Roseimicrobium gellanilyticum: one gene and its partner. The protein of the gene in region 1 binds, or shares a complex with, the protein of each later gene. Links are inferred from orthologs where the notes say so. Each region holds a gene or a part of one and is shown on either strand. Other genes may lie near its edges.

Region 1 (3,114 bases):
TCTTCAGCATGCGATGAGCGGCGGCGAGAGCGTTCTCTGGCTTCTGCGCATGATGCAGGGCCTGGGAGAAGATGGCGATGTCCACCGTGCTCTCCTTGATGGGTGGAGACTCAATGTCGCCGAGCCGGTAGTCCAGATTCGTGTAGCCATGCTCCTTCGCGAGCTTGGAACCGTAGGCCACCATTTGCTCGGAGTTGTCCACGGCGATGACCTGCTTTGCGTGAGGGGCCAGCATCTGGGAAAGGGTGCCCTCACCCGCACCGAGATCGGCAATGACCACCTGGGGCACGAGGTGCATCAGCATTTCACCAAGACCTTTCCAGGAGCGTCCCGGCACGTACTGCCTGCCGAACTTCCCGGCAAGCGCATCGAAATAGGTTTTGGCGGTATCCTGACGTTTGCGGCGCACCAGCTTGAGCGCGGTCTGGTCCCGCTTGGCCTCACGAAGCTCCTGCGCTGCGGCATCCAGCAGAGCCAGGAGGTGGGCGTGGTTTTCCATTTCCTTCGGCCGGGGGCTCTCCAGCTTGTAGAGCCGGTTCTTGCCTGAGCGCCTGTCGTTTACCAATCCAGCCTCCTTCAACCGTGCAAGCTGGGCGCTGATGTTACTCTGGCCCAGAGCGAGGATCTCCTGCAATTCCGCCACGGAAAGCTCCTCCTGGCGCAATAGCGCGAGCAGGCGGACACGGGTGGCATCGCTGAGCAGGGCAAAGGATTTGAGGATTGACGACACGGCAGTGAGAGGTAACATATCAACGTATCATCATTCGTCCATACGAAACAGAATCCACCATGTCACGCTCGTTTATCTTCTCCTCCGAGTCCGTCGGCGAAGGCCATCCCGACAAAGTTTGCGACACCATCTCTGATGCCATCCTCGATGCATGCTTGAGCGTCGACTCCAAGGCGCGCGTTGCCTGCGAAACCTTCGCCAAGAGCAACATCGTTGTTGTGGGCGGTGAAATCACCATCCCAAAGCTGCAGGACAAGAAGAAGGGCACCACGAAGCCGATCGATGAAGTGATCAACGTGGGCAAGGTGATCCGTGATGCCGTCCGCGGCATCGGCTACACGAACGACGACGACGTCTTCCACGCCGACAAGATTTTCATCAACAACTACCTCACCATCCAGAGCCCCGACATCGCGCAGGGCGTGGATGCCGCCGGTGCGGAAGGCAAGAAGCACGAAGAGCAGGGTGCAGGCGACCAGGGCATCATGTTTGGCTACGCTTGCGATGAGACCCCCGAGCTCATGCCGGCGCCCATCATGTACGCACACCGCCTCGGCCGCGAGCTGACGAAGATCCGCAAGGCTGGCAAGGCCGCCAAGTGGCTGCGCCCAGATGCGAAGAGCCAGGTCTCCGTGGAATACGGACCGGACGGCAAGCCCACCCGCATTGTGAATGTGGTCATCTCCACCCAGCATGCCGCCGACGCGACGCACGCTGAGATTGAGAAGTTCTGCATCGAGCAGGTCATCAAGAAGGTCCTCCCGAAGGGCATGCTGACCAAGGACACCGAGTACCTGATCAACCCGACCGGCAAGTTCGTGGTGGGTGGTCCTCAGGGTGACAGCGGCCTTACCGGTCGCAAGATCATCGTCGACACCTACGGCGGCATGGGCCGTCACGGTGGTGGCGCCTTCTCCGGCAAGGACCCCTCCAAAGTGGACCGCAGCGCCGCCTACATGGGCCGCTGGGTTGCCAAGAACGTGGTGGCTGCCGGTCTCGCCAGCAAGTGCGAGGTGCAGTTCGCCTACGCCATCGGTCACCCGCTCCCCGTGAGCGTGCATGTGGACACCTTCGGCACCGGCACCAAGTCGGATGACGCCATCCTCGACGCCATCCTCAAGGTGTTCTCCTTCAAGCCCGCGGACATCGTGAAGCAGCTCAACCTGCTCCGCCCGATCTACTCGAAGTCCACCAACTACGGCCACTTCGGCAAGGACGACGCAGACCTGACGTGGGAAACCACCAGCAAGGCCGCGGCGCTGCAGAAGGCAGCGAAGTAAGTTCCTCCCACGGAGTTCTCTTCGAGGCCGTGTGACTTCCGGGTCACACGGCCTTCTTATTTTGCGTCCAAAATGAAGGGAATCCGGCCTTTTGAAAGGGAAGACGAAGCGCCACCTCACGTATCTATCTCCCCTGAAATCTGGCCACGTCTGTGCTCTTGCGAATGCCCAACTTTACCCTCCGCTCCACCATCCTCCTTCTCGCCGCCGTGTCCTCCGCACACGCCGTAACCGACTGGAATGCCGCCAGGCAGGTCCTGAGCGAAAGCTGCTACGACTGCCACAACACCAAGAAGACGAAGGGCGGCGTGGACTTGAAGCGTCTGGATGCGAATCCGAACTTGGAAAAAGAATACGCGATGTGGGAGAAGGTGCGCGAGGTCATCGACTCCGGCTCCATGCCGCCGGAAGATGAAACGCAACTCACGAAGGAGGAGAAGCATGACATCCTCGAATGGATGGACAAGGAACTGGAAATCGTGGCTACGCGCAATGCGGGTGACCCCGGTCCAGTCACACTGCGCCGCCTCACGAATGCGGAGTATGATTACACCATCCGTGATTTGACCGGAGTCGACTTCAAATTCGCCAGTGAGTTCCTGCCGGACGGCGGTGGTGGCGAAGGCTTCTCGAACATCGGTGATGTGCTCTTCACGAATCCCACGCAGCTTGAGAAGTATCTCACAGCAGCGCGCAAGATTGCAGACCATGCGACCATTCTCCCCGGCACGGGAGTGGAATTCCAAGAGCAGCGCGTGGGCATGCGCGGATATGATCAGGTGAAAGGTCAGGCGCAGCAGGGGCTCTACGTCTGGTACCAGAAGATGTCCGGGCCTTACCTGCCGAAGGACGGCGAAGACTTCCGCGAAGCAGAGTACATGCTCGCGTGCTGGAAGTGGAAGCACAAGGACCTGACCGGAGCGCAGTCACTCGACCAGCTCGCCAAGGACACAAACCTCTCCCCCGCCTTCCTCGCCAACTGGTGGCGGATGCTGCACAACGAGAAGATCAAGTCGCGCTTCCTCGACCTGACCCGTACCGCATGGCACAACCTGCCGGGACCTGACGCAGCGAAACCCAAGGAAGTGCCCGCGGCGGTGCTCG
Region 2 (3,304 bases), on another replicon or contig:
CAGGCCATGGCGGCCGCCGGTGGCGCTCCTGACATGGGTGGCGAGGCCGGACCGGAAGCCGCCGCCACAGGCGGCAGCGCAAGCTCCTCAAGCGACGCAGGCAGCGGTGCCAGCAAGGACAAGGGCAACGTGGTCGACGCCGACTTCGAAGTGGTGGACAAGAACGACAACAAGTCCTAAGCCCCAGCCTTCTTCTTCAGTAGATTAGTTTCCCCACAGCCGGCTGCGAAGCCGCACTCGCGGTACGCAGCCGGCTGGGTGAACCAAACCAAAACACAACACAGAACCGAAACAGCACACAGCATACCAACCATGGCTACGAAAATTACACCCCTGGGTCGCCGCATTCTTGTGAAGCGTGTGAGCTCCGAGGAAAAGACCGCCGGCGGCATTTTCCTTCCTGACACCGCAAAGGAAAAGCCCCAGGAGGCTGAAGTCCTCGCACTCGGCACCGGCAAGGACGATGAAGGCAAGGACGTGAAGGACCTCTTCACCGTGAAGGTGGGCGACAAGGTGCTCATCAGCAAGTACGGCGGCACCGAAGTGAAGGTGGACGGCGAAGACGTGCTCATCATCAACGAAAGCGACGTGCTCGGCATCGTTGGCTAAGGCCCGCGCTGTTCGTTCTGACGCCCCGTTTCCAAAAAGAACAAAAATACTAAGAGATAATACACCATGGCAAAGCAACTCAACTTCGACGAAAGCGCCCGCCAGGCCCTCCTGCGCGGCGTGCAGAAGATCGCCAAGGCGGTCAAGGCCACCCTCGGACCTTCGGGCCGCAACGTGATCCTGGAGAAGAAATTCGGCTCCCCCACCATCACCAAGGACGGCGTGACTGTCGCCAAGGAAGTGGAACTGTCCGACCCCTATGAAAACATGGGCGCCCAGCTCGTGAAGGAAGTCTCCAGCAAGACCAGCGACGTGGCCGGTGACGGCACCACGACCGCCACGGTGCTCGCCGAGGCCATCTATTCCGAAGGCCTGCGCAACGTAACCGCCGGTGCGAACCCGACCTCCCTGCAGCGCGGCATCCTGAAGGCCACTGAGGCCGTCGTCGCCAAGCTCAAGGAAATCAGCGTGCCCGTGACCAAGGCGACCGAAATCGCCCAGGTCGCCACCGTCTCCGCCAACTGGGACACGGAAATCGGCAAGATCATTGCTGATGCCATGGACAAGGTGGGCAAGGACGGCACCATCACTGTGGAAGAGGCCAAGAGCATCGAAACGACCCTCGAAGTCGTGGAAGGCATGCAGTTCGACAAGGGCTACCTGTCCCCCTACTTCGTGACGAACGCGGAGAGCATGGAAGCCATCATCGAGAACGGCTACATCCTCATTCACGAGAAGAAGATTGGCAGCCTCAAGGACATGCTGCCCCTTCTTGAGAAGGTCGCTCGCTCCGGCAAGCCCCTCCTCATCATCGCGGAAGACGTGGAAGGTGAAGCGCTCGCCACCCTCGTGGTGAACCGCCTGCGTGGCACCCTCAACATCTGCGCTGTGAAGGCTCCTGGCTTCGGCGACCGCCGCAAGGCCATGCTCGAAGACATCGCCGTCCTCACCGGCGGCCGCTGCATCACCGAAGACCTCGGCATCAAGCTTGAGAACATCGAGCTTTCCGACCTCGGCCGTGCGAAGCGCATCACCGTGGACAAGGAAAACACCACCATCGTCGAAGGTGAAGGCACCAGCGAAGCGATCGCCGGCCGCGTGGCCCAGATCCGCCGCCAGATCGACGAAACCACCAGCGACTATGACCGCGAGAAGCTCCAGGAGCGCCTTGCCAAGCTCGCCGGCGGTGTGGCCGTCATCAACGTCGGTGCTGCCACCGAAACCGAGATGAAGGAAAAGAAGGCCCGCGTGGAAGACGCCCTGCACGCCACCCGTGCAGCCGTTGAGGAAGGCATCGTCCCTGGCGGCGGTGTGGCCCTCATCCGTGCTCAGGTTGCCATCGACGGCATCAAGCTCGTTGGCGACGAAGCTACCGGCGCCGACATCGTACGTCGCGCGATCGAAGCTCCTCTCCGTCAGCTCGCTGCCAACGCGGGCGTGGAAGGCGCACTCGTCGTCTCCGAAGTGAAGAAGCAGAAGGGCAACGGCGGCTACAACGTGGCCACCGGCGAATACGTCGACCTCATCAAGGCCGGCGTCGTCGACCCGACGAAGGTGACCCGCAGCGCTCTCCAGAACGCCGCCTCCATCAGCGGTCTCCTGCTGACCACCGAGTGCCTCATCGCCGACATCCCCAAGGAAGAAAAGGCCGAGGCTCCTCACAGCCACGCTGACATGATGTAATCAGCATCCGGGCAGGTTCTTGAAACACCAGAATCAGCTCTGAACAATCAGCGGGTCGCAATGCATATTGCGACCCGCTTTTTTGTGCCGCTTCGCGTCAGGCGATACAGTCATCGCTCCAGAACCAATCATGACAGCCCGCGACAGTTTTGAAGAGTTTGATGCCCTCCTGTCAGTATCCAATTGCGACCGTTGGGCTGATGGACAAGGTCTTGAGGATGCCCAGGAACTCCTGGGGAAATTCACCAGCGCTCAGTGGAGCCGTCTGGAACACGAATGGAGGACACGCGACAAGAAGTGGCGCCTGTGTCTGGAATCCGCCCTCTGCCCACTCCAAAGCGCAGCTGAGGGCCGCCTGCTTCTGGAGATGGCATATGATGTTGACCCGGACGTGAGGTACTCCGCGCTCCACACGATCTCGTTCTACTGTGGCGTGAATAGTTCGGGCACCTATTTTTTTTGACGAGAGTTGTCGAGTGCCCGGGTTTTATGAGTCCGCGAAGGAGGGAGGGAGACTCTTGCAAGTACTCCGAAGGGAGATGGAGGCTCGAGCTCCCACGGTCTTTGACGGCTGGGAACTGATGGCCAAAATGTTGGCGGAGTGAACGCGCTGAGGCAGCGGTCAAAATGCAGGATTATCCATCCTTCATTCGGCCCAGGCCATTTTTTGTTATTTTTTTGAAGCTTGGTTGTCGTACGATGTCAGATAGCGTCTTCCCAAAGAGACCCATGAATTTGCGCACTCTCGGAGAACCCCTCATGTGGGCGAAAGCCCTGTGGGAGCGGCGTACTACGATCCGCCTGTCACGCGAGCAACTGGAAGCCCAGCAGCTCCGCAAGTTTCGCCGCTTCGTCGCTTATGTGCAGAAGCGGTCGCCCTATTATCAGAAGATTATTCAGGAGCGGGGTATTGATCCCGCCACATGCGTGCCCACGGATTTCCCTGTGCTGACCAAGCGCGATGTGATGGCGAACTTTGACGATATCGTCACCGACCGCCGCATCACCCGCG

The links.
Region 2: the proteins of metK (region 1) and groL are in contact, whole or in part, in a cryo-EM structure (PDB 8P4O), measured with the Escherichia coli proteins. The link is inferred for Roseimicrobium gellanilyticum from one-to-one orthologs.

What each region holds. Positions count from the first base shown.
Region 1 is NZ_QNRR01000018.1:46,301-49,414, forward strand. The notes cover bases 107-2,899. They hold metK (methionine adenosyltransferase), read left to right. Parts: upstream 107-789; coding sequence 790-2,010; downstream 2,011-2,899. Other genes in these bases: DES53_RS29985 (ArsR/SmtB family transcription factor), read right to left, coding at 107-730; DES53_RS29995 (DUF1592 domain-containing protein), read left to right, coding at 2,175-2,899. Outside these bases: more of DES53_RS29985, read right to left, coding at 1-106; more of DES53_RS29995, read left to right, coding at 2,900-3,114. UniProt on the Escherichia coli protein: Catalyzes the formation of S-adenosylmethionine (AdoMet) from methionine and ATP.
Region 2 is NZ_QNRR01000011.1:8,346-11,649, forward strand. Bases 1-2,983 are described here. They hold groL (chaperonin GroEL), read left to right. Parts: upstream 1-675; coding sequence 676-2,292; downstream 2,293-2,983. Other genes in these bases: dnaK (molecular chaperone DnaK), read left to right, coding at 1-180; DES53_RS24370 (co-chaperone GroES), read left to right, coding at 313-609; DES53_RS24380 (hypothetical protein), read left to right, coding at 2,423-2,755. In the rest of the region: DES53_RS24385 (phenylacetate--CoA ligase family protein), read left to right, coding at 3,022-3,304.